Regions from separate parts of the Selenomonas sp. oral taxon 138 str. F0429 genome, predicted to be linked through region 2. Evidence: predicted binding sites of a transcription regulator. Region 2 holds the regulator's gene; the other holds the start of a gene.
The links. The regulator HrcA, encoded in region 2, represses chaperone genes, less so after heat shock. The targets are predictions, from matches to a motif close to TGTTAGCACTCNNNNNNNNNGAGTGCTAACA.
Positions count from the first base shown of each region.

Region 1: a site for HrcA is predicted at 5,975-6,005, ahead of groES (co-chaperone GroES). Genes of this name have one in related genera too.

Region 1 covers NZ_KB290947.1:80,876-92,977, forward strand. The annotation lists gene HMPREF9163_RS07340 (ABC transporter substrate-binding protein) at 1-300, shown strand, start outside; gene HMPREF9163_RS07345 (TonB-dependent siderophore receptor) at 430-2,409, shown strand; gene HMPREF9163_RS07350 (NAD(P)H-dependent oxidoreductase) at 2,484-3,806, opposite strand; gene groL (chaperonin GroEL) at 4,001-5,629, opposite strand; gene groES (co-chaperone GroES) at 5,655-5,936, opposite strand; gene HMPREF9163_RS07365 (methyl-accepting chemotaxis protein) at 6,116-7,840, opposite strand; gene HMPREF9163_RS07370 (sugar ABC transporter substrate-binding protein) at 7,854-8,774, opposite strand; gene ilvN (acetolactate synthase small subunit) at 8,803-9,303, opposite strand; gene ilvB (biosynthetic-type acetolactate synthase large subunit) at 9,305-10,987, opposite strand; gene HMPREF9163_RS07385 (ComF family protein) at 11,150-11,800, opposite strand.
Region 2 covers NZ_KB290925.1:83,030-95,131, forward strand. The annotation lists gene dnaJ (molecular chaperone DnaJ) at 1-392, opposite strand, end outside; gene dnaK (molecular chaperone DnaK) at 402-2,261, opposite strand; gene grpE (nucleotide exchange factor GrpE) at 2,298-2,870, opposite strand; gene hrcA (heat-inducible transcriptional repressor HrcA) at 2,864-3,898, opposite strand; gene HMPREF9163_RS00455 (filamentous hemagglutinin N-terminal domain-containing protein) at 4,083-12,102, opposite strand, start outside.

The DNA of each region.
Region 1 (12,102 bases), on a different contig from region 2:
GGCGGCGGCAATATTGCCGATCACGCGGACGGAGACGGCGCCTACCTGCCGCTCTCCATGGAGTTCGTCGCACGCGAGAATCCAGCCGTCATCTTCGTTATCGTACATGGTCCTGCAGAGACCCTCGAACCGAAGATGCGACGCGATCTGCAGGAAAGCGAGGCATGGGCCGATGTCGATGCAGTGAAGAACGGCCGCGTCTACGTACTGCCGTATGATCTCTTTGCGGTGAACCCGGGTATCCGCGCTGCGGATGCACTCCAAACGCTCGCAGACATCATGTATCCTGCATCACAGTGAAAGGAGGAATCCACAGGAAAACAGCACACACTCATAGGAGAGCAGAACGAAAAGCAGGGCCTGCGCCGCTGTTTCGCACATGGAACTCGGTGCAGACAGTTTTGATATACAGTGATCGGAGATGAAAAGATGTTACACAGACACACAAAGAAAAGACTCCTTCTGACCGCCGCCGTCCTCGGCGCGATGTCTGTTCCCGCCTATGCTGCAGAAAGTGCATCCAATACGAACGTGCGAACAGATGAGATTATCGTTACTGCATCCCGCACGGAGCAGGAGATCAAGGAGACACCAAGCGCCGTCGAGGTCATCACGCGCGCGGACATCGACAAGATGGGCGCGGAAAACCTTGTACAGGCGCTCAAACTCGCCCTCGGCATTGATCTGCAGGAAAACACGATGGTCGGCAACCGCTCCGCCATCCGCGGCATGAATACAAATCAGACGCTCATCCTCATCGATGGACGTCGCGTCCGTACGGAGAATACGAGCGAGACGATGAACTACTATGAGCTGCAACGCGTCAACATGGACGACGTGGAACGGATCGAGATTGTGCGCGGCGCGGTCAGCTCCCTCTACGGCTCGGAGGCGCTCGGCGGCGTCATCAACGTCATACGGAAGCGCCCCGCCGAGGCGCAGACCTCTGTTACCCTCGATTGGACGACGCGCCAGAACAATGAAGGTCTCCGTCTCGACTCCGGCAAGGTCGGCAAATGGGCGTTCAGCACGAGCTTCAAGCGCACGGGCGTGCGCGAGCGCGGTACCGACACGATCAGTAATATATACGGCAAGAAGTATTTCTTCAACATCGACGGCCGTATGGACGTGGCAAGGGACAAGTGGCTCGATGTCTTCTTCGACTATCTGAAGGAAGATCTCGACATGAAGGACTCCGCCACGCAGAAAACAACCTACGACCATGACCGCATCTCGACGGGCGCAAAGTATTCGGGACGCGACAGCCGCGGCGACTATGAGATGCAAGTGTACTATACCTATTTTGACAAGAATCAGCGAACAAGAAGCCGCACCAACGGCAGCCTCCACAGCTTTGACGATATGACGTACAACTCCCTGATCTTCGACGGCAGACGCTCCATGCAGATCGCAAAGGATCATCTGCTGACCGTCGGCGGCGAATACCGCAAGGAGGACTACGAGAGCACGCGCATCAGAGGCTCCAAGACAACGACGCTTGAAGGTGTGACCAATCAACTTGGCGACAGCTCGATGGATTTTGCCGCACTTTATGTGCAGGATGAGTGGCTCGCCAGCCCGCGCTGGACGATCATCCCGTCTGTCCGCTGGGATCACAGCGACGTATTCGGCAGCGAGGTGACGGGTAAGCTCGGCACAACTTACAAAATGAGCAAAGGACTGCGCTTCAAGGCGAATGTTGGCACTGCCTACCGCGCTCCGACGGCAAGCGAACTCTACTTTGACTGGCGGCATACACCTGCTGCGCGGGTGAATGTCCATATTGTTGGAAATCCCGATCTGAAGCCCGAAAAGGCGCTGAACTTCGACCTTGGAATCGAGGGCGAGCGCGGCAAGACCTTCGGTAAGCTCACGTACTTCCACAACAAAGTGGAAGACTTGATCAACGTCAATGTAGTCAACACCGTCATCCCCGGTCCTCCGCCGCCTACTATCCTCTCAACTGGTACATATCAGAACATCGACAGCGCCACGATACAGGGTGTCGAGCTTGAGGCGAAACAGGATCTCGGCAGCGGCTTCGCCCTGCGTGGGCTCTATACCTACCTCGACGCACAGGACGATAAGACTAACACGCGCCTAATGGGACGCGCCCGCCACAAGGCGAGCCTCCAGCTCAGCTACGATGACCCGCGTCATGGCTGGAACGCAACACTCTGGCAGGACTGGATCTCAGGCTACCGCTATGCGGAGCAGGTCGGCAGAGGCAGGGCTGCGCACACCGTTTATAAGGACGCGGCTCTCGCACTGACGAACTTCGTTGTTACCAAGAAGTTCAACGAGCAGTTCAGCGCCTACCTCGGTATTGACAACATCTTCGACAAGGAGAGCGACGCGCTCGCCTACGATGGCCGCATCTGGCGCGGCGGCGTACACATGACATTCTGAGTAGGCACAAAACCAGACAGCGAAAAAATCCCCGCAGCAATGCCGCAGGGATTTTTCGTTATACCGGCGATGAGTTACTTCAGCGCATAACCGTTGTTATACATCTTGTCCTGCTCTTTGCGTACCTGATAGAGCTGCGTCGAGGTGTCGAGGTCAACCATGTCGAGGGTGAGGAGGGTGCCCTTCTTGACATCGCATTTCATGCGCGTGTTCTTGTTGACAAGCGCATAGACGACGTACCCCTTTTCATAGGTCTCCTGCGCGGTTGCAATCGAGCCATAGGTTGTGTAGCCGCCAATGCCGTCGATGGTCTCACCCGCCTTGAGGTCGCGCTTGGCGACGGTAATGCACTCGCTGACAGGGCCGTCGAGCGGGATGATGGTCGGCTCGCCGTCGATGACAATACTCGCAACGGTGAGCGGCGTCTCGAGGTTGCAGAGGTGATAGGGGCGGTAGAGCGTCCAGAGGGGGCCGGGGCCCATGCTGTGATAGCCCATCTGATACGCGATCTCTTCGTTCTTCGTGGTCACGGTAACAAAGACGCCGGGCGCAATGCCGTTGACATACTCAACGACGCCATGCTTACTGAGGATACCGCCGTCCTTCTTGAGCTTGAAGATCTCGTTGAGTTCGGCGCAGCGATCCTTCGGCGAGGCCGCAGGGCCGTGGCCGCCGATCACATCGGGGACGAAGCCGGTCGCATTTGACATGGCGGTCATCTCGACCATGGTCTTCGTGCCGTCCTTGAACGAGGTGAGCATGCGCGGGCTCATCTTGCGGCGCGTTGCCTCTTCGAGTACGGTGTCGGGGTTGCAATCGTAGTCGAGCTTGTTGTTCTTGCCTTTGCCCATGACCACGACTTCCATCCCCATCGCACGCGCAAAGGAGAAAAGCTCCATGACAGCACCCGGCTCATCGCCCGCCGAGCCCGTGTAGATGACGCCGTTCTTGTCGCCGAGCTTCTTGAGGTAGCTGCCGATGACGACGTCCGTCTCGACATCCATCATGACGACGTGTTTCTTGTTGTTCATCGCATCGATTGCGATCTTGACGCCGACCTCGGGCACGCCCGTCACGTCGATGGCGACCTCAACGAGGTTCGCATGCGAGATGAAGTCCGAGTTCTCCGTCGCGACGTATTTGCCCTGCTCCATGTAGCGGTTCGCCTCTTCGAGCGTCTTTGCAACGGCAATATCCTCGTCGCTGATGCCCGCATAGTGGAAGGCGTTGATGACGTTTTCAAACTTGATATCCGAGACGATGGCGGGCATGATCCCCTTCATGAGCGCCATCTGTGTGACCATACCGCGCCCCATCTGACCTGCGCCGACGATGCCGGCACGGATGATCTTGCCCTCTTCCTCGCGCTTGGCGAGTTTCTTGTCCATATTCAGCATTGCGAAACTCCTTTCGCCCACCCATCGGTGGAACATCTACAGCTGTGTGCTGAACTTAGTATAGCACCGCATTTCTATTCATACAATATCACTTTCACTGAATTTGCGTAAACATTATCGCAAAAAAAAGGCACGTTTCCATTTGTAAAGAAACGTACCTTTTCGTATTTACATCAGACCGCTGCGCGGAGGGCTTACATCATGCCGCCCATACCGCCCATGCCCGGCGCACCTGCCGGCATCGGAGCTTCAGGCTCCGGCTTGTCCGTGACGAGCGTCTCGGTCGTGAGCACCATCGCCGCGATCGACGCTGCGTTCTGGAGTGCGGAGCGCGTAACCTTCGCAGGATCCACGATGCCCGCGCCGATCATGTCAACATAGGTGTTCTCAAGTGCGTTGAAGCCAACACCATCGCCTGCCTTCTTCACGCTGTCGACGACAACGGAGCCCTCAAGGCCTGCATTCTCCGCAATCTGACGAACAGGAGCCTCGATTGCGCGCTTGACGATCTCAACGCCGACCTTCACATCGCCCTCTGCCTGGATCTTGTCGAGTGCCGGGAGGATGTCAATGAACGTCGTGCCGCCGCCCGCAACAATGCCCTCTTCAACCGCTGCACGCGTTGCATTGAGCGCATCCTCGACGCGGTACTTCTTGTCCTTCATCTCGACTTCCGTTGCCGCACCGATTTCAACGACAGCTACGCCGCCGGAGAGCTTTGCGAGGCGCTCCTGCAGCTTCTCACGGTCGAAGTCGGACGTCGTCTCTGCAATCTGCTTCTTGAGCTGATCGACACGCGCCGCAATCTGTGCCTTGTCGCCTGCCCCGTCGACAATGGTCGTCTCCTCCTTGGAGGAACGAACCTGACGTGCACGGCCGAGATCCTCGAGCGTCACGCTGTCGAGCTTGCGGCCGATCTCCTCGCTGATGACCGTGCCGCCCGTGAGGATTGCGATGTCCTCGAGCATTGCCTTGCGGCGGTCGCCGAAGCCCGGAGCCTTGACTGCGAGCGCCTTGAACGTGCCGCGCAGCTTGTTGACAACGATCGTTGCGAGTGCCTCACCGTCGAGATCCTCAGCGATGATGACGATCTGCTTGCCCTGCTTTACGACCTGCTCGAGCACCGGCAGGATGTCCGCAACGGACGAAATCTTGCGATCCGTGATGAGTACGTACGGATCGTCCATGACGGCTTCCATCTTCTCCGTGTCCGTCACCATGTACGGGGAGATGTAGCCACGATCGAACTGCATGCCCTCGACAACCGAGAGGTTCGTGTCCATGGACTTGGACTCCTCGACTGTGATGACGCCATCCTTGCCAACCTTCTCCATTGCCTCTGCGATGAGGTCGCCGACCTCGGTGTCGCCGGAGGAGATTGCCGCAACCTGTGCAATCTTCGCCTTTGTCTCAACCTTCTGCGCCTTGCTCTTGATCTCCTCGACGAGCGTCTTGACAGCCGTCTCGATGCCCTTCTTGACGATCATCGGGTTTGCGCCCGCAACGACGTTGCGCATGCCTTCCTGAATCATCGCCTGTGCGAGGAGGGTCGCCGTCGTCGTGCCGTCGCCCGCGATGTCGTTCGTCTTCGTCGCAACTTCCTTCACGAGCTGTGCGCCCATGTTCTCGAACGGATCCTCGAGCTCGATGTCGCGTGCAATCGTCACACCGTCATTCGTGATCGTCGGCGCGCCATACTTCTTGTCGAGCACGACGTTGCGTCCCTTGGGGCCGAGCGTGACCTTGACCGCGTTTGCAAGTGCATCCACACCACGGCCAAGTGCGCGGCGTGCCTCTTCGTCAAACAGAATCTGCTTTGCCATTTATACTGCCTCCAAAATTTATCTATTACAGAATCGCCAGAATATCGCTCTCACGAACGATGAGGTAATCCTTGTCGTCCACCTTGATCTCGGAGCCCGAGTACTTTGAGAAGACAACGCCGTCGCCGACCTTGACCTCCATCTCTGCACGCTGTCCGTTATCGAGCAGCTTGCCTGTGCCAACGGCAACGACCTTGCCCTTCTGCGGCTTTTCCTTCGCCGTGTCGGGGAGCACAATGCCGCTCGCCGTCGTGACATCGCTCTCCGCGACTTCAATGACAACACGTTCGCCCAGTGGCTTAATCATGGTATCTGCCTCCTAGTTTTCATAACAATTTTTCATCGTGTTAGCACTCTCATTTGCTGAGTGCTAACTTACGATGTCTATAGTAAAGGTTTTAAGTCAAAAAGTCAATAGTTTTTTGTAAAAAAGTCAAAAAAACAACAAAGAGCCGCGAAAAGCTCTTTGTTGTTTGTCGTGAAATCTTATTCTTTGAACGCCGCCACAAGGTTCTTGAGGCGTGCCGTCCCCTCCTTGAAGCTCTGAATCTTGGCAAGGATATTCTCGTACTCGGCCGCCATGCTGACGACCTTCTCCGCAATGCGTGTGTTGCCCTCCGCGCCCTCGTGGGTCGCGTTGCGGATGCCCTCCATCGCCGCGTTCATCTCGCTGACGGAGTCGAGCAGCTTCCGCGAGCGCGAGGTCGTCACCTCCGCTGTCTTCCGGAAATACTCTGCGTCCCCCTTATACTGCTCAGCCGTCTTGTCCATGAGGTCGTAGTCGCTGCGAACATTCTCGTCAATGAAGCTAAGCAGCTTGTAAGTTCCGCTTGAGAGTGCCTGCACGGAGCCCGTGACCTGCCCCGTGAGCCCCTTGATCTTCTCTGCCGTGCCGCGCGACTGCTCGGCGAGCTTGCCGACCTCGCCCGCGACCACGGCAAAGCCACGTCCCTGCTCGCCCGCACGCGCCGCCTCAATGCTCGCGTTGAGCGCTAGGAGGTTCGTCTGCTCGGCGATTTCGGAAATCTCGAGTGTGAGCTGGTCGATCTGCTCGACGACCTTCGCGGACTCGATGGCCTCTGCCACTGAGGCCTTCGTGCCGCCGTAGATCTGCCGTGTGTTCAGGCGCGACTGCTCCATGCTCGTCTGGAGATCGGCAGCGCGCTGCTCCACCTCACGCGTATACGCCTCGCTGGCATGCGCTGCATCCGCCGCGCCCTTGATCCCCTCGCTGAGCCCCTCGCTGAGATGCTGGACGCTGGAGGTGGACGCCGCTGTCTCCTCCATGCCTGCAGACATCTCCTCGGTCACGGCAGACATGTCCTGCGTGTCATTGTTGAGCCCCTGCAGCATCTCCTCAAGCTCGGCAACCATCGCATCGGTCTGCTCCGCCTCCTCGTGCACCTGCTTCATAAAGCCCTGCATCTTTCCGAGTGCCTTGACGACCGTACCGATTTCATCCGCACGGTCAGAGAGTTCGCGCGGAATCTCACGCGAAAGGTCTCCGGACGCGACAGCACTCAGATGTCCGATGGAGGCAACGAGCGGATCGGAGATATTATCTGCAATGCGCCGCGACACGAGGATGCCAAAACCTACTGCAATGACGATGATGATGGCAAAGCTATAGACCGTACGCTCATAGCGTACATTGTTCGCCTCAAAGAGCTGCTTCCCCTGGAATACGTTGTCAGGCGTGAGCACCGCCATATTGCTTGAGATGACAGTGAGCGAAGCGAGATTGTCAAAGATCGCGACACGATCCTCGGGTGTCGTCCCCATATTGTTGACCGCGCCGACCTTGTCCGTCGCGACGCTCAGATTCTTTTCCAGTTCCGCGATCGTCGCCTGTGCGCGATCGCTCGTATCGATCTCCTTCAGTTCCTCCATATCGTGGCGGATCACCGCAAGATTGCCGAGTACATCATCCACGAGAATCTTACGGTTATCCGCTGTGATGTTCTCCTGCAGGATGTACGGAACGTTGACGCTGATTTTCCGCAAGCGCGTATTTGCATCGTTCAGATACTGCGTCGACATGAGGTTATGGTGATACATATCGTCAAGTGACCGCTGAGCCTGATGGTTCGAGTAGATGCCGACGACCGCGACAACGAGGATGGCTGCCAAGAGGAATACGGACAGGATGAACACCTTTGTCCGCACGGCATAGTCCTTCATTGCCTCCGCAGAGATGAATGGTAAATTCATGGCACTCCCCTCCTCACTTCGCCTGCGCGAGATTGTCCGCTGTTATGGATGTAAACGGTATGGCGAGGTCACCCGAGGGCGGATTTCCCTTAAGGAAGCCCTCTACGAGTGTGAGTGCCCCCTCACCCTGCGCCTTTGCATCCTGCTTGATGGTCTGCGCCATCTCTCCCGCCTCGACTGCTGCGAGACCCGCAGGAGTGGCATCGACCGCAGAGACAAGGCATCCACTGAGGCGGTTTGCCCCCTTGAGCGCGGCAATTGCACCAAGTGCCATCTCATCGTTTCCTGCAACGACGCCGTTGATCTCGGGGAACATATTCATCCAGAGCATCATGGTCTTGAGTGCCTCTGCCTTGCTCCATCCTGCATCCACGAACGAGAGCAGCTGAATGTCGGGGCGCTTGTCCAGGCACGCTGCCTTGAACCCATCCCAGCGGCCGACGGCACTGCTCTGCATCCCATCGCCCTGCAAATACACGATCTTCGCGTTCGGTGGCAGATGCGAGGCCATGTACTCCCCCTGCATACGCCCTGCCTCCACATCGTCGGAGTAGGCACGGAGCACCTTGCCGCCCGCAACGCTGCGGTTGACCGTGATGATCGGGATGCCCGCATCGTTCGCCTTTTCGATGGTCTTGACGATGCTGGAGCCGTCCGCTGCAAGCAGGACAATCGCCCCCGCACCCCTGCCAATCGCCTCGTTCAGCTGGTCAATCTGCATATTTCCGTCGTTCTTCGCGTCGAGGAACTCGACCTCGATGCCGTCCGCCTTTGCCTTGTTTGCAAATGCATCTTTGATCTGTGCACAGAAACCATCCGCATCGTCGTAGTTTGCATAGACGACGCGATCCGAACTCGCCCCCGTCAGTCCGCAGCCTGTCAGCGAAAGGCACGCTACAGGCAGGAGCAGAAGCCCCCATTTCCTGAGATTCATGTCAAACCGCTCCTTCTCTACCGAAAAACTACATCTGCTTGACGGGCACAGAGCCGCGCGAAAGCGCAATCGCCCCTGTCCGTGCGATCTCGATGATGCCGTAGTCGGACAGCAGTTCCGAGAGGGCATCGATCTTCTTTGCATCGCCTGTCAGCTCAATGACGACATTCTCCACGCCAACATCCACGATGCGCGCGCGGAAGATGTTCACCACGTCGATGATCTCCGCACGGTTCTCCTTCGTCGCGTGTACCTTGATGAGCACCAGCTCGCGCGTGATGGACTCGAACTGCGTGAGGTTGACGATCTTCACCACGTCGATCAGCTTCGAGAGCTGTGTAACGACCTGCCGCAGTTCGTTCTCCGACGCAACGGAGACGACGATGTTGATGCGCGTGACATCCGCCTCCTCCGTATAGCCGGCGGAGATGCTCTCGATGTTGAACGCGCGGCGGCTGATGAGCCCCGCGATATGCGTGAGGACGCCGGGCTTGTTATCGACGAGCACGGCGAGCAAATACTTATCCATCTTATCTCCCTCCGAGCACCATCTGATCGAGTCGCTTGCCGCCCGGCACCATCGGTACGACATCCGCCTCCTCGGGTACGATCACATCGATGAGACGCGCACCCTTGGCGCGCAGAACCTGCGGCAGCACCTCCGCAAACTCTTCCCGCGTTTCGATACGGCAGCCCGCGACCCCCATTGCCTCAGCGAGCTTTACAAAATCCGTCTTGCCCTTGAGCTCCGAGGCGGAGTAATGATGGCTGTAAAAGAGGCGCTGCCACTGTCCGACCATGCCGAGGATTGAGTTGTGCACAATGACAATCTTCACATCGATGTCGTTGTCCGCCATCGTCGCAAGTTCCTGACAGTTCATCATGATGCTGCCATCGCCCGTAATGAGGACAACCTCCTTGTCTGGACAAGCGAGTTTCGCACCAATCGCTGCCGGCAGACCGTAGCCCATCGTGCCGAGTCCGCCCGAGGTGAGAAAGCGACGCGGGTCGTGACAGCCAAAGAACTGCGCCGCCCACATCTGATGCTGTCCCACATCCGTGACACAGATTGCATCCGCATCGACAAGCTCACGCACGCGGCTGATGAGCTCCTCGGGGCGGATGTCCTCCGACGCCTTCCATCCGAGCGGATGGGCGCGCTCCATTGAGAGCACCTCGCCGCGCCACGGACGGTAGCGAACGCTGAGCTCCTCCTGCACCGCGCGCACGGCATCCACAAACGCGGGCAGCGTCTCGCGTAAATCGCCAATGACAGGGATGTCCGCGCGCACATTCTTGTTCAGCTCTGCGGGGTCGATGTCGAAGTGCACAATTTTTGCCTTCGGTGCAAACGCCGCCGTATTCCCCGTCACGCGGTCGCTGAAGCGCGTGCCGAGCGCAAGCAGGAGATCGCACTCCTGAATCGCCATATTCGAGGCATAGGCACCGTGCATGCCCGCCATGCCCGTATAGCCCTCGGTCTCAGCTGCAACGCCGCCGATTCCCATGAGGGTCGCCACGGAGGGCATCCCCGTGAGCGCAATGAGCTCGCGCACGTAGTCCGACGTATCCGAAAGCACGACGCCGCCGCCGACGAAGAGTAGCGGCTGACGAGCAGAGGCAAGTGCCTCCACAGCCGCATGCACCGCCTCCATATCAAAGGGGACATCCCCCGTATAGCCGTGTAGGATGGCGGCATCAGGATATTCATAGTCGATCGGCGTGTCAAATACATCCTTTGCCACATCGATGACAACCACGCCGGGGCGCCCCGTTCGCGCGATGTAGAACGCTTCCTTCACGACGCGCGGGATGTCGTTCACATCTTTTACGAGATAGTTGTGCTTCGTGATCGGCGTCGTGATGCCGACAATATCCGCCTCCTGAAAGGAATCCTTGCCGATGTACGGATTCGCCACCTGTCCCGTGATACAGACCATCGGTACGGAGTCCATATGCGCCGTCGCGATGCCCGTCACGAGATTTGTCGCGCCCGGTCCCGAGGTCGCAAAGGCGACGCCGACCTTGCCCGACGCTCTGGCATAGCCGTCCGCCGCGTGCGCTGCCCCCTGCTCGTGGCGCGTCAGGACATGCGGAAAATTCATCTTATATACTTCATCGTAGAGCGTGAGGACTGCCCCGCCCGGATAGCCGAACACAACCTCGACGCCCTCCGCCTTCAAGCTCTCCAAGAGAGCGCGTGCACCATTCATCTGCAATAGAACCCCTCCTAAACAACAAAAGTACCGATCATCCGCCCCTATAAGGGACTCATATCGGTACTTTCGATGGAATCCCCCTATAATAACACTCTTTCATTATAGGACTTTTCCGTATTTTTTACAAGCAAATTGCCACGCTTCCTATGACATACATCACAGATGCTCACTCGCCAGAACAAAGGCATAGACGCGGCGTGCCCCCGCACGTTTCAGTGTACGCGCACATTCCGTCAGCGTTGCACCCGATGTCATGATATCATCTACAAGCAGAATATCTCTGCCCGCAGCATCTGCATCCGCCGCAAGGGCAAACGCCCCTCTGAGTTCCCGCTGCCGCTCCGTGCGCGTGTGCTCGTAGAGCGGTGCCGTCTCACGCGTGCGGACGAGCAGGGGGCGGAGTGCGATGCCATGTGCTGCAAGCCACGGTGCAAAGATCTCCTCCGCCTGATTGAAGCCGCGTTTGCGCTGCCGCTTTGGCGCAAGCGGCACGGGCACGGCAACGAGCGGGCGCGGCAGATCATCAAGGACGTCCTCGCCCGCCACGAGGAGCGTATGGAGTGCCGGGAGCGCGGAGCGCTGCTTCTGATATTTCAGTGCGCGCAGGAGGTCGCGCACCGCCTCGCGATAGTGGGCAAACGCCCAGATTCCGTCGAGATACGCCATCATCTCCGCCGCGTGCGCGAGTGCATGCACCGTGCTGAGGCGGCGCATGCAGGGCGCACAAAAAGTCCCCCTGCGCTCGACGTAGGCGGAGCAGTTCGGACAGCGCGGCGGGAAGATGAAGTCCATGATGATTGAAAGCACTTTGATTTCTCCGATAGCAGTCTCAGGAGCAGGGATATGATGCCCCCTAAAAAACTATTGCATGACAGTCCGATTTATGATATGATAAATGCAAGGAAAGAGATATATCTCCTAGAAACGTGTATAATGAGGAAAGGAGAATGTCTATTGACACATTTCATTCAGCGCAGTGACCATGCCCCCTGATGGGAATGCATCTTTGAAGAAGAGGCGAGGCAACGCAGGTCGTTGACCTCATATGGCATTGTGTCAGCAAGGAATGGCTCCGGCGCAGTCAGCCCCAACGGTTGGGGTGTGACATA
Region 2 (12,102 bases):
TCGTAGCGCAGGTCTGCGCCGCGCTCGGGACCCTGTCGGCGCGCGCGGCGTCCGCCGCCACCCATGCCGAACATATCGAAGATGTCATTCATGTCAAAGCCGCCGAATCCGCCGGCACCGCCGAAGGGGTTGCCCCCTCCGGCACCGCCCCCGCGACGCGGGTCGAAGGCATCGTGACCGAACTGGTCATACGCCGCCTTCTTCTGCGGATCCTTCAGCACATCGTACGCCTCGTTGACCTCCTTGAATTTCTCCTCGGCGGTCTTCGGGTCGTCACGGTTGAGATCGGGATGGTATTTGCGCGCGAGTTTCTTATATGCTTTTTTGATCTCATCGTCCGAGGCGCCCTTCTGGACGCCCAGGACTTCGTAGTAATCGCGTTTCTCGCTCACGATACCACCTTACTTCTTATCATCCTTGACTTCGGTGAACTCCGCATCGACAACATTGTCATCCTGCGCGCCGCTCTGTGCGCCCGCATTTGTATCTGTGCCCGGCGCGGCACCTGCGGCACCCGCCGCCTGCTGTGCCTGCTGATAAGCCGCCGCAGAGAGTTCGTAGAGCGGCTGGCGTGCCTCTTCGGTCGCCGCCTTGATCGCCTCGATATCCGAGCCCTTGAGCGCTTCCTTCAGCTTGTCAATCGCGATCTGCGTCTTAGAGACGAGTGCCTGATCGGCGTTCTCACCGAGATCCTTGATCGCCTTCTCCGCCTGATAGACGAGGGAGTCGCCCGCATTGCGTGCATCGACGGCTTCCTTCTGCTTCTTGTCCTCGGCGGCGTGCGATTCCGCCTCTTTCACCATGCGCTCGATATCCTCTTTGCTCATGCCGCTGTCGGACTGAATCGTGATCTTCTGCTCCTTGCCCGTGCCAAGATCCTTCGCCGACACGTTGACAATGCCGTTCGCATCGATGTCGAACTTAACCTCGATCTGGGGAACGCCGCGCGGTGCGGGCGGAATATCCGTGAGCTGGAAGCGTCCGAGCGTCTTGTTGCCCGCCGCCATCTCGCGCTCGCCCTGCAGAACGTGAATCTCAACGCCCGGCTGATTGTCCGCCGCCGTCGAGAACACCTGACTCTTCGAGGTTGGGATGGTCGTGTTGCGGTCGATGATCTTCGTGCAGACACCGCCGAGCGTCTCGATGCCGAGCGAGAGCGGCGTGACATCGAGGAGCAGCACGTCCTTGACCTCGCCGACGAGCACGCCGCCCTGGATTGCTGCGCCGATGGAGACGCACTCATCCGGGTTGACACCCTTTGAGGGCTCCTTGCCGAGGATCTTGCGGATCGCATCCTGTACCGCAGGAATACGAGTCGAACCGCCGACGAGAATGATCTTATCGATCTCGTTGCTCGAGAGCCCCGCATCCTCCATCGCCTTGCGTGTCGGAACCATCGTGCGCTCCACGAGATCCGCCGTCAACTCATCGAACTTTGCACGAGAGAGCGTGAGGTCGAGATGCTTCGGACCTGAGGCATCCGCCGTGATGAACGGCAGGTTGATATTCGTCTGGCTCATGCTCGAGAGCTCGATCTTCGCCTTCTCTGCCGCCTCGATGAGACGCTGTGCACTCATCTTGTCCTGCGAGAGGTCGATGCCGTTCTCCTTCTTGAACTCCTCGACCATCCAGTCCATGATCTTCTTGTCGAAGTCGTCGCCGCCGAGCATCGTGTCGCCGTTCGTCGCCTTGACCTCGAACACGCCCTCGCTGAGCTCGAGGATAGAGACGTCGAACGTGCCGCCGCCGAGGTCAAAGACGAGCACCGTTTCATCCTGATCCTTGTCAAGGCCGTATGCAAGCGCCGCCGCCGTCGGCTCGTTGATGATACGCAGCACCTCGAGGCCTGCAATCTTGCCCGCGTCCTTCGTTGCCTGACGCTGGCTGTCGTTGAAGTACGCAGGAACCGTGATGACCGCCTGCGTAACGGTCTCGCCGAGATATGCCTCTGCATCGCTCTTGAGCTTCTGCAGAATCATCGCAGAGATCTCGGGCGGTGTGTAGTTCTTGCCGTCAATCGTCACATGATAGTTCGGGTCACCCATATGGCGCTTGATCGACGAGATCGTGCGGTCGGGGTTCGAGACCGCCTGATTCTTTGCAAGGCGACCGACAAGGCGCTGCCCGTCCTTCGTAAAGCCCACGACGGACGGCGTGATGCGGCTGCCCTCAGGATTCGTAATAACGACGGGCTCTCCGCCCTCCATGACCGACACAACAGAGTTCGTCGTTCCAAGGTCAATACCAATTACTTTAGCCATTTTATATTCCTCCAAAATCTTATAGATGTTATTTGCTTAGTTACCTGCTACCTGCACCATGGCAGGGCGGATGACCCTGCCCTTGGCCTGATAGCCCTTCTGCAGCACCTGGGTGATCGTGCCGTCCTCCACATCGGGATTCTCGACGCGCATGACCGCCTGATGCACATTCGGATCAAAGGGTGCGCCCTCTGCCTCGATGTTTTCAAGCCCGTGCTTTTCCATCACCTCGCGCAGCTGCGTGAAGATCATCTCCACGCCCTTTTGGAACGCCTCCACATCGGACTGCTCCACCGCCATCGCCCGCTCAAAATTATCGAGGAGCGGCAGGAAATCCGTGAGGATATTCTGCGTGATAACGGCTGCAAGCTCCTCCTTTTCCTTCGCCGTGCGGCGGCGGAAGTTTTCAAAATCCGCCTGAAGACGCAGGATGCGGTCGTTCTTTTCCTGAAGCTGTGCCTCTAGTTCGGACGTCCTATCCTCCTCTGCGGGCACATCCTCCACGGTTACATCCGCAGATTCCGCCTCCGTGTCAGTTACATCCTCCACGGGCTGCTCCTCTGCCGTCATCTCTTCCTTTTCCTGCAAGCCGTTCACCTCTCCTACCATTTCAGCTGATAGATCATCTCTGTTAGATTCGTATTTACATAGTCGAGTATGCGCATCGCCTTCGCGTATTCCATGCGCGTGGGGCCGAGCACCGCAATCGTCCCGAGCAGCCTGCCGTCGACATGATAGGTCGCCGTGATAAAACTGCTGTCCCAGAACGTACTGCTCTTGTTCTCGCGGCCGATCGTGACCTCAAGCCCCTCGCCCGCGTGCGTGTGGAGGATATCCTTCACGAGATCCTCGCGCTCGAGGACAAGCAGCATCGCACGGACGCGCTCGAGATCCTGAAACTCGGGATTTCCGAGCAGCTGTGCTGTGCCGCCGAGGTAGAGGCGATCCTCCGAGCGCCCTTCGAGCGCCCTGTGCATGACCTCCACGGCGGCCACGAAGATGGATTCATCGCCGATCGCATCGCGCACGCGGCGCATATCCGTCTTCGTCACATCGCTGAGTGCCTTGCCCGAGAGCGTCTCATTGACTGCCCCCGCCATCCGCTGAAAATCTGCGAATGTCGCACCGTCGGGAATCTCGACGATGCGGTTCTCGACGAAGCCCGCATCCGTCATGAGAACGGCAATTGCGTGCGTCATGTCGAGCGGCAGAAACTGCAGCATGCGGAACGTCGACTGCGCGGCCTGCGGTGCGAGCACGAGCGAAACATTGTGCGTTACGTCCGCAATCAGGCGCGCCGTCTCCTGAAACACCTCGTCGAGGCGTCGCACGCGCCTGTGGTACCAATCGTGTATCTTCTTTTTCTCGGCATCCGTCACAGGAGCGACGGGCTGCAAACCATCGACGTAGAAGCGGTACCCCTTCGATGAGGGGATGCGCCCGGCGGATGTGTGGGGATGCTCGAGGTAGCCGAGCATCTCGAGATCCGCCATCTCATTGCGAATGGTGGCAGGGCTGATGCCGAGATTGTATTTCTGCGCGAGTGTCCGCGATCCGACCGGCTCTGCCGATGCGATATAGTCATCGACGACCGCCCACAGGATCTGACTCTTGCGTGCGTCCAGATCGTCCGACATTCACCCCTCTCCTCTCCTTTCAATCTCTGTTAGCACTCTCTAAAACTGAGTGCTAATCAAAATCTATACTGAATATACACGGTAAAAAGCAAAAAGTCAAGAGCAAAAATGACAAAAAGTCAAATATTTTTTCATGCGAAAAGCCTCCCTCGATGATACGGGGGAGGCTTTGCATTACGGCATATTACTCTTCGCTCTGCCCATCCAATACATTGAAGATGTAGACGGCGCGAATCTCTACAGGCGTCACGCCGAGGTCTTCAATCGCCGTGAGCAGTCCCGAGGAGAGCACGGCGCGCTCCGCCTTGCGATCCTCGTTCGTGATGATCGACAGTGCCGCTTCATCCTGCGGATAGAGGGTCACAATGCCGTTGCCAAACGTCACCTCATAGGCGCCGTTCGTCGTCTGGTAGAGGAAGCTGAGTGCCTGCGCAGACGTATTGCGGATTTCCTTCGGATCGGGGATGTCAACCTTCTTCGAGGAGGGCTTGATCGCCAGCTTCTCCGGTGAATAGTTGACCGTATAGATGCCGTCAAGGTCGCGCGAGCCGCCATCCGTAAAGAGCACAGGGATTGCCTCAGACGTATTGTGTGCCGGATTCTCAGGATGGAACCCGCGGTCACCACGCGTCCTGCCGAGATCAAACCCGAACGAGCCGTCCTTGTGTTCGACGAAATCATGCGCCTCGGGCGTGCTGCCATTCGTCAGGACAACACGATTTGCCCAGTTCGTCGGTGACGCATCCTGCGGCATCTGAACAGTTACTCCCTCGGCGGGCGGATTGCTGCCCGTGCGATTCTCAGTCGGAACGGCTGCGGTCGTCACGCCGCTTCCACCGTTCGTCGTTCCCGTCGTTACCTGCGCAGCAGCAGCACTGCTCGTCGTTACGACAGCCCCCTCGGGCGTACTCATATCGAATCCGCGCATAGCAATCGTCAAATTACCGGGTGCGTAGTTAAAGCGATAGTTGGAACGTGCCGACGCACCTGCATAGCCACTTTCAACGGAAGCAGGATCGACATGGATCACGCCCCGATAGATGCCGCCGCGCGTCGTCGCGTTCATACCCGCATCATAGTGCGATGTGATGCCGCTGATGTCGTCGCCCACGAGCAGACCGCGCTGCGATGTGTGGTCGCCACGCTCGATCATGTATGCGGTTATGACGGGATTCGGTGCACCGTAGTCACGGGAGGCACTGCCCGCCGTGATAAGTACCTCGCGCGGCGTGATGATAAACCTGCCGTCTGCGTAGTGAATATTGTAATTGGCATCCGTGCCGTGCGCAAACTGCGCCGCAGAGGAACGTGTCCAAAGCCCCGTGGTACCTGCGTTGGTCGTAACCGTTGCGGTCGGGTCGATTGTCTCCGTAACGGAAGAAACCACATCACCGCCCACGAGTCCGCTTACTGCATCTGTCGGACGCACGTTGACGAGACGCGTGCCGTTCACATAGTGCGCCAGACTGTTCGCTGCGCCGTAAGCGCGGCTCTTGTCACCCGCCGTGATGTAGAGGTCGCGCTTCGTGATGGCAAACCCACCGTCGACATAGGTGATGTTGTAGTTCGACGCCTTACGATTGCCTGCGAGGCGTGCATTTGTAATCTGCGTCTTGAGTCCCGCCGTGCCGGCGTTCGTCGTAACGAGGGCGTCCGTCGATTCATCGACGTCAGCGACCGCGTCACCGTTCACGAGTCCCGTCGTGGCGGTCGCGGCGTCGGCACGGAACTTCGTCGTGCCGCCCGTATAGACGGCGGTCGAGTTCTCCGTGCCGTAGATGCGCGTCTTGCTGCCCGCATGAAGCGTCAAGTCGCGCGGCGTGATGGCGAAATTGCCGTCCTCGTAGCGAACGTCATAGTTATTGGCATTTCCCGTGCCGAAGACGGCATTTGCAATCTTCGTCTTGAGTCCTGCCGTGCCTGCGTCCGTCGTGACGGTCGCACGCGAATCAATCGTCTCCGTGACCGTCGAAACCGTATCGCCGTTGACGAGGTTCGTGCCCGCCTTGACGCGGAAGAGATTCGTGCCATTAACATAGCCCGCCGTCGCGTTCGCCGTGCCGTAGATGCGGTTCTTGTCGCCTGCGACGAGCGTCAGCGGCCGCTTCGTTATGTTGAAGTGTCCGTCAACGTAGGTGATGTTGTAATTGTTTGCTGTACCCGACGAGAAGTGCGCCGCGCTTGCCTTTGTCCAAAGACCTGCCGTGCCCGCATTCGTCGTAACCGTTGCCGACGGGTCAATCGTCTCCGTCACATCGTCGATGGCGTCGCCGCCCACAAGTCCCGTCGTCGCGGTAGCTGCAGCGACGTTGACCTTCGCCGTGTTGTTAATATACCCCGCCGCCCCGTTGGCATCACCGTAGACGCGTGACTTGTCGCCCGCCGTGAGGGTCAGCGCACGCTTCTTGATCGTGAGCGTGCCGGGATCGGACGTGATATGGTAGTCCGTCGCAAGGCTGCGGCTTCCCGTGGCGAGCGCCGCACCATTTAAGGTCATAGTGTAAGTGCCGACGCCCGTGCGCTCCGTGACGGCGTTGCCGCCGCCATCCGCCGCCGTGACTGTATACTTCGCAAAACTGTCGCCCGTAAGGAGCGTGCCCGTATGCGTCGTGCTCGACGTCATGGTCACGTTGTCGTTCGATGTGCCATAAATGCGCTCGCCGCTCGGCGCAGTGAAGTGGATGTCGATGGGCTTCACCGTGAGCTTGCCTGGAACGTACTTGAATTTGTAGTTCGTCGCGGAGAGCGTGCTGTTTTTCAGGTCAACACTGTACTCGCCCGCATGGACAGCACCCTGCGCATAGCCCGTCGTCTTCGTCGCATCCGCAATCGGGGTATAGGAAACAGCACCCGAGAGAAGTCCCGTTGTATTTTCCGTCTGGCTGTTCGCGAAGTTTGAGAACGTGACCCCCGCGTTGCCCGTGTAGCTGTGCGGATTGCCGTTGTAATTTACGGTCGAGGTCTTGCCCGTGACCGTGACGACGCGCGGCACGATGCGGTAGTCGACTGTGATCTTGTAGTTGAGGTCATTGTGCCCTTGATAAGTGATCTTCTCATTGGGAATGGTCGAATCTGAACCGTAGGTATGCGCACCCGAACGCATATTGACATCGGTCGATGCCTTCTTGACCTCGCCATTCGTTGTATTGATATCAGCATTGACGTTCGTATGAACCGTCGTACCGAAACTATGCGTCCCCGAATCACCTACATGAGCGCGAATGTAATCTACCTCCGTCTTGTCGAGCGCACGGCGCTTCGCATTGCCGTCATCAACGATCTGGAAGCCCGATGCCGCGCCAAAGAATGCGCCGTTCGCATCGCCATAGGCACGGGTCGAATACAGCTTGAGTTCCGGCTGATACTTGTAGAACATGGCGTTCTGACCCGCAGGAATGGGGAAAGAACTGCGATTGCTGTAGTCCACGCCGTATTTACGGAACTGGAATACAAGCCCGTCGATCTCATTCTCGACAGAGTCCTCCGTATGCACGACATAACGCTGGCCGGGCGCGGTCTTGATGGCGTTTGCGCCCCCCTTGTTCTTGAAGGCGCCGCCCTTCGCCTCGATGAGGACATCGGACGTACCCGTGCCGACAATCTGTCCACCGGGCGCGATCGTGACGTTGCCGCCGTCCTGGTTCTTGATATTGATGGCGGCGTTATTGCCCGTGATCTTACCCGTGACATTCGTTCCGCCCTTCGTCTCGACGGAAACGCCCGTCGCGGACGTGATATTGCCGAGGTTCTTGATCTCGTTTGGCCCCGTGAGATTTACGTTATGTGCATCTACTTCGAGCGTCGGAACGGATTTCAAGACGCCCGTCGAGGTGACATCTTTGTTCGTCTTGATGGATACGGCATCGGCAAGCCCCTCGGGCAGGTCGACGTTGCCGACCTTGATATCTCCTGCATTCTGACCTCCGATGCGAATCTTCTTGAAACCCTTGCCGTCGGGGTTCTTGCGCAGGAGTCCCGTGCCGCTGAAGATGTCGGACGGAAGTGTGGGATCGGAGGCAGAGCCGCCCGCGCCAGGCGTGCCGAAGTTGAGCGTCTTGCCCGGCGTATAGGTGTCGAAGGAGACGTCGCCGTGGCCTGTGATCGTGCTGCCGTTCGCCGTGTTGAGCTTGTCCGCCTGGATGGCGACATTGCCGTCATGATCGCGGTCAGCGCCGTCCGCATTGATATGCGCATCATCGAGATTGACTTCACGACTGGCAACGGTGTAGTCCCTGCCGTGCGTATTGATCGAGCCGGAGAGGTTGACGCCACCTGTGCCGCTCGTGATCGCCTGCTGGATCTTGACGGTGAACGGCATGTCAATCGTGCCACTCTGATAGAGCCTGCCGCCGCCTCCCTTGTCGCCGATGTTGATGATCTCATACTCCCAGAACTGACGGTTGTTTCCATTGAAATACTTGTCGAGCAAGGAGAGCTTCGTCGGATCATTCACTGTGCCGCCGAGTTTGAGATCCCGACCATGCGAGATCGGCAGGATATTGAGCGCTTTCTTGCCCTTCATCTTGCCGTTCAAGTTCATCGCATCGGTCTTGAGCGTGAGTGCGCCCGTGCCCGTATCGACGGAGCTTCCAGCCGCCGTCGTCAAATCCTTCGATTCGAGTGCGAAGTCGTTGCCATTCGTTCGAATGTTTGCCGAGCCGTCAACCGTCATCGAGCCTGCGGTTTTCCCTGAGCGGATTGTCGTCGGATCGACGAAGTTCAGATTGCCGTCGACCTTTGTCGCGCCCGCCGCGTCTTCTCTGCCGAGATAGACGTGCTTGAAGCCGTCCTTGATCTTCGCGCCGCCGAAGAGATTTTCCGGCAGATTCAGCCCCGTACCCGTCGCGCCGACGTTGAGGTTCGTCGCGGCATTCGCCTGCTGTATGGTCAGATTGCCCTTGCCCTCGACGGTCTTGTTGAAGGTCATGGCGTCCGCAGACAATACGATGTCGCCCGCCGTGCCGCCGGATTCACCCGCCTTGACTCCCGTAATCGTACGCGAGGAGACGGCTGCACCCGCAGGCGTCGTGATCTCGCCGATCGTCAAGGCATTCGACTTGACCTTGACGGAGAGCGCGTCGGCGGCGAGCGTGCCGATTTCGTTCGCCTGTTCGAGCGCGATGTTGCCGCCGACGGCGGCGAGATTCGCCGCCTTGATCTTGCCCGCCGTCTGATCCGCCGCCGTCTTGGCGTTGACGACGAGCGTCTTTCCCGTCGCAAGCGTCATATCTCCTGCGAAGTTGATATTGTTCGCCTGCAGCGTCACATCCTGCGTGAGGGAAGAGCCTGCGACGTTGATCGTGCCCTGCGTACCGTTGCCGATGGCGTAATGCGAGAAGTTCGGGCCAAATACCTGTGTGAACTTATTGTTCGTCAGCTGCAGATCGCCCGTCGCACCGTCGCCAAGCCCGATGGTCTTCGAGCCGTTGTACGTCCCAATGCCGAGCGTGCCTGTGCCTGTGACGGACGGACTGCCGCTGCTCGGGGTGAGGTTCGCGATGCTGTTCGTATAGAGGTTCAGCGCACTGCCCGCGCCGATGTTCATCTTGCCGCCGCTCGGATTCTCAATGGAACCAGTGGTCAGCGTCACATTGTAGGGCTTATTCGAGCCGTCCGTGCCGACCTTGAGTCCGCCCACACCGATTGTGACCTTGCCCGTCTCCGCCGTCTTGACCACGACGCGATTGTTTGCCTCAAGGCCGTCGACCGTGACCGTCTGGCTGAGATTGTCACCGAGAACAAGCTCCGAGAACTCGTTGCCGAAGAGCTTGCCGTTGAGCTGGTCGCTCGTGACATGAAGCCCTGCGCCCGTAGAAGCGTTGTTGAGCGTCAAATCGCCCGCCGTCTTGCGTGTGATGACAAGACCGCTCTTGCCGACGATATTCGTCACGCCGTCGTCCGCCGTCGGCGTGACGATCTCGTCCGTATGCACGCGGAGCGCACCCTGCGTATCCGTGCCGGAGTCAAGCTGCGCCTTCGCATCAAGCTGCACCTTGTTGCCCGTTACATCGACCCAGACGGGCGTGGAGCCGGGAGCGACCTGCACCTTGGCATCAGCATTCAGCACGACATCGCCGCTGCGTGCATTGAGCGTCGCCTGTGCATAGTTGCCCTCGACCTTCAGTGCCGCGCCCTGTTCGAGATGGATGTTGCCGCCCGTATTGATATTGATTTCTGCGCCTTCGCCCTTCTGTGTCGCACCTTCACCCTTGACGTGGACGGTCTTGCCCTGCTTGACGGTAAAACCTCCCGTGATAACCGAGGCGGGATCGTGCCCCGCCTGCGTCGGATCTGCACCGATCGTGAGCTTCGTACCCTTGCCCTCGATGGAGAGATTGTCGCGTACCTCGACGCCGAGCTTGCCCGACGCATTGATGGACTTGTTGACCGTACCGCCGTAGAAGTAAAGGTGCTGATCGCCCGCGACATCGAAGCCGCCGAATCCGTCCAGCACGTCATTGATCGTGCGGTAGGAAATCCGATAGCCATTGGTCGGCACACCGGCGGCATCGTCCTTGATATAGATATCCTTCCCCGAGGGAACACCGCTGGTCTTGACCTTGCCATCCTTCTGTCCGAGGATCTTGCCATTTCCGAGATCGAGACCGCCCGAGAGGTCGAGCTCCAGATTCTTGACGGCGAGCGTATCACCCGTGTTCGGCAGAGTGGCGGTGCTCGCCTTGATCTTCATATCGGACTTGCCGTCCGCGCCCGCCTTGTTCGTACCCTCAAGCTTGACGTTGCCCTGCGTCTCGATGTCCGAGGGCTTCTTGAACGTTGCGCCCTTGATATTGACCGCACCCGTCTGCGATGCGCCGCCGATCTTGATTTCGCCATAATTCGCGTTGTTGACGTTCCAGTCGCCCGCACCCGTGCCGACGTTGATCGCCTGCGACTTCGTCGCCTTTTCGAGCGTGAGCTTCTTGCCGACATTGACCTTGTTATTCCCGAGGTCGAGATCGTCGGCCTCGATCTTCGTGTCGTCCGTGGAATTGAGCTTTCCTTCGACCGTGAGTTTCTGCCCTGCCGCCATCTGGATGTCCGTCGATTTCGTCTTGAGGCCGTCGACGTTCTTCGCAGGATTTACCGTGCGGTCTTCAACGACGGCGACCTTCATGTGGGTATTGTTCTTGAGCTTCAAACTGCCATCCGACATGTCGGCGGCAATGTTCTGAATCGCATTCGCCTGCGTGCTGAGATCCATCGAGCCTTTGCCGAGGAGCAGCAGATTGCCGACCGTGATCGGCGCACTCTGCGAAAGACCGTCGCCGAGCGTCGTACCGGGCGCATCGGCATGGAGCGCCAGCGTATCGCCGGACGTGCCGTTGACTGCACCCGTAATGTCGATCTTGCCCTGCGTCAGGATGCTCGTATACTTGGGCATATTGCCGCTCGTGATGCCCGCGATGGTCGCCGTGCCGACATTGTCCTTTGCACCGACGGAGACGTTCTTAAAATTGCCCGCCTTGAGCTTGCCCAGGCCTGCATCCGAGACGAGTGTGCTCGATCCGCCGACGGTGAAAGCACCCGCCGTCTTGGGCTGAAGGGCAAACGTACCTTTTCCATCGCTGTCGGCAAACGTCGCATTGTTCCAGTTCGTAACGGCATCCGTCACCATCGTCATCGTGCCCGTACCCGCCGCAAGGTTTGCGCCCGCAGCAAAGTCCACGGCGTTCGCCTTGAACGTCGTGTTCTTGTTGCCCGTATTCGAGAGCGTTCCCGAGAACTTGACGGTCGCTCCCGATTCCACCGTCAGCGGTGCTTGGACATCGGCTGTGCCGATCTCGACATTGCCCGTAGACGCATTGCCGATCTGGATTTCGCCCGTACCCGAGTTGATGAAATCGAGGTTTAGCAACACGAGGTCGGAGGGCGTCGAAGAACCGACGGACATCGTTTTGCCCGCCGTTTTCGTCTCAACCGTAACTTTTCCGTTTGCACTCGAAAGAGTGCCCTGCGCTCCCGAGGGGAGCGTCAGCGCATCCGTCTTGACGTTGATCGTACCACCTGCTGTCGATACCTTGCTCGCCGTGTCGAAATTGACCGTCGTCGCTTCAAGCGAAGTCGCCGCCGCGCCCGTCGATTTGACCTCGGCATTCGCATCGAGCTTGAGCGTGCCGCTCGCCTTGAGCTTCATCGCGCCCGCGCCGTTCGTGATGCCGTGCGTGCCGACCGTGAGATTGCCCGCCGTCACCTCGATGTCC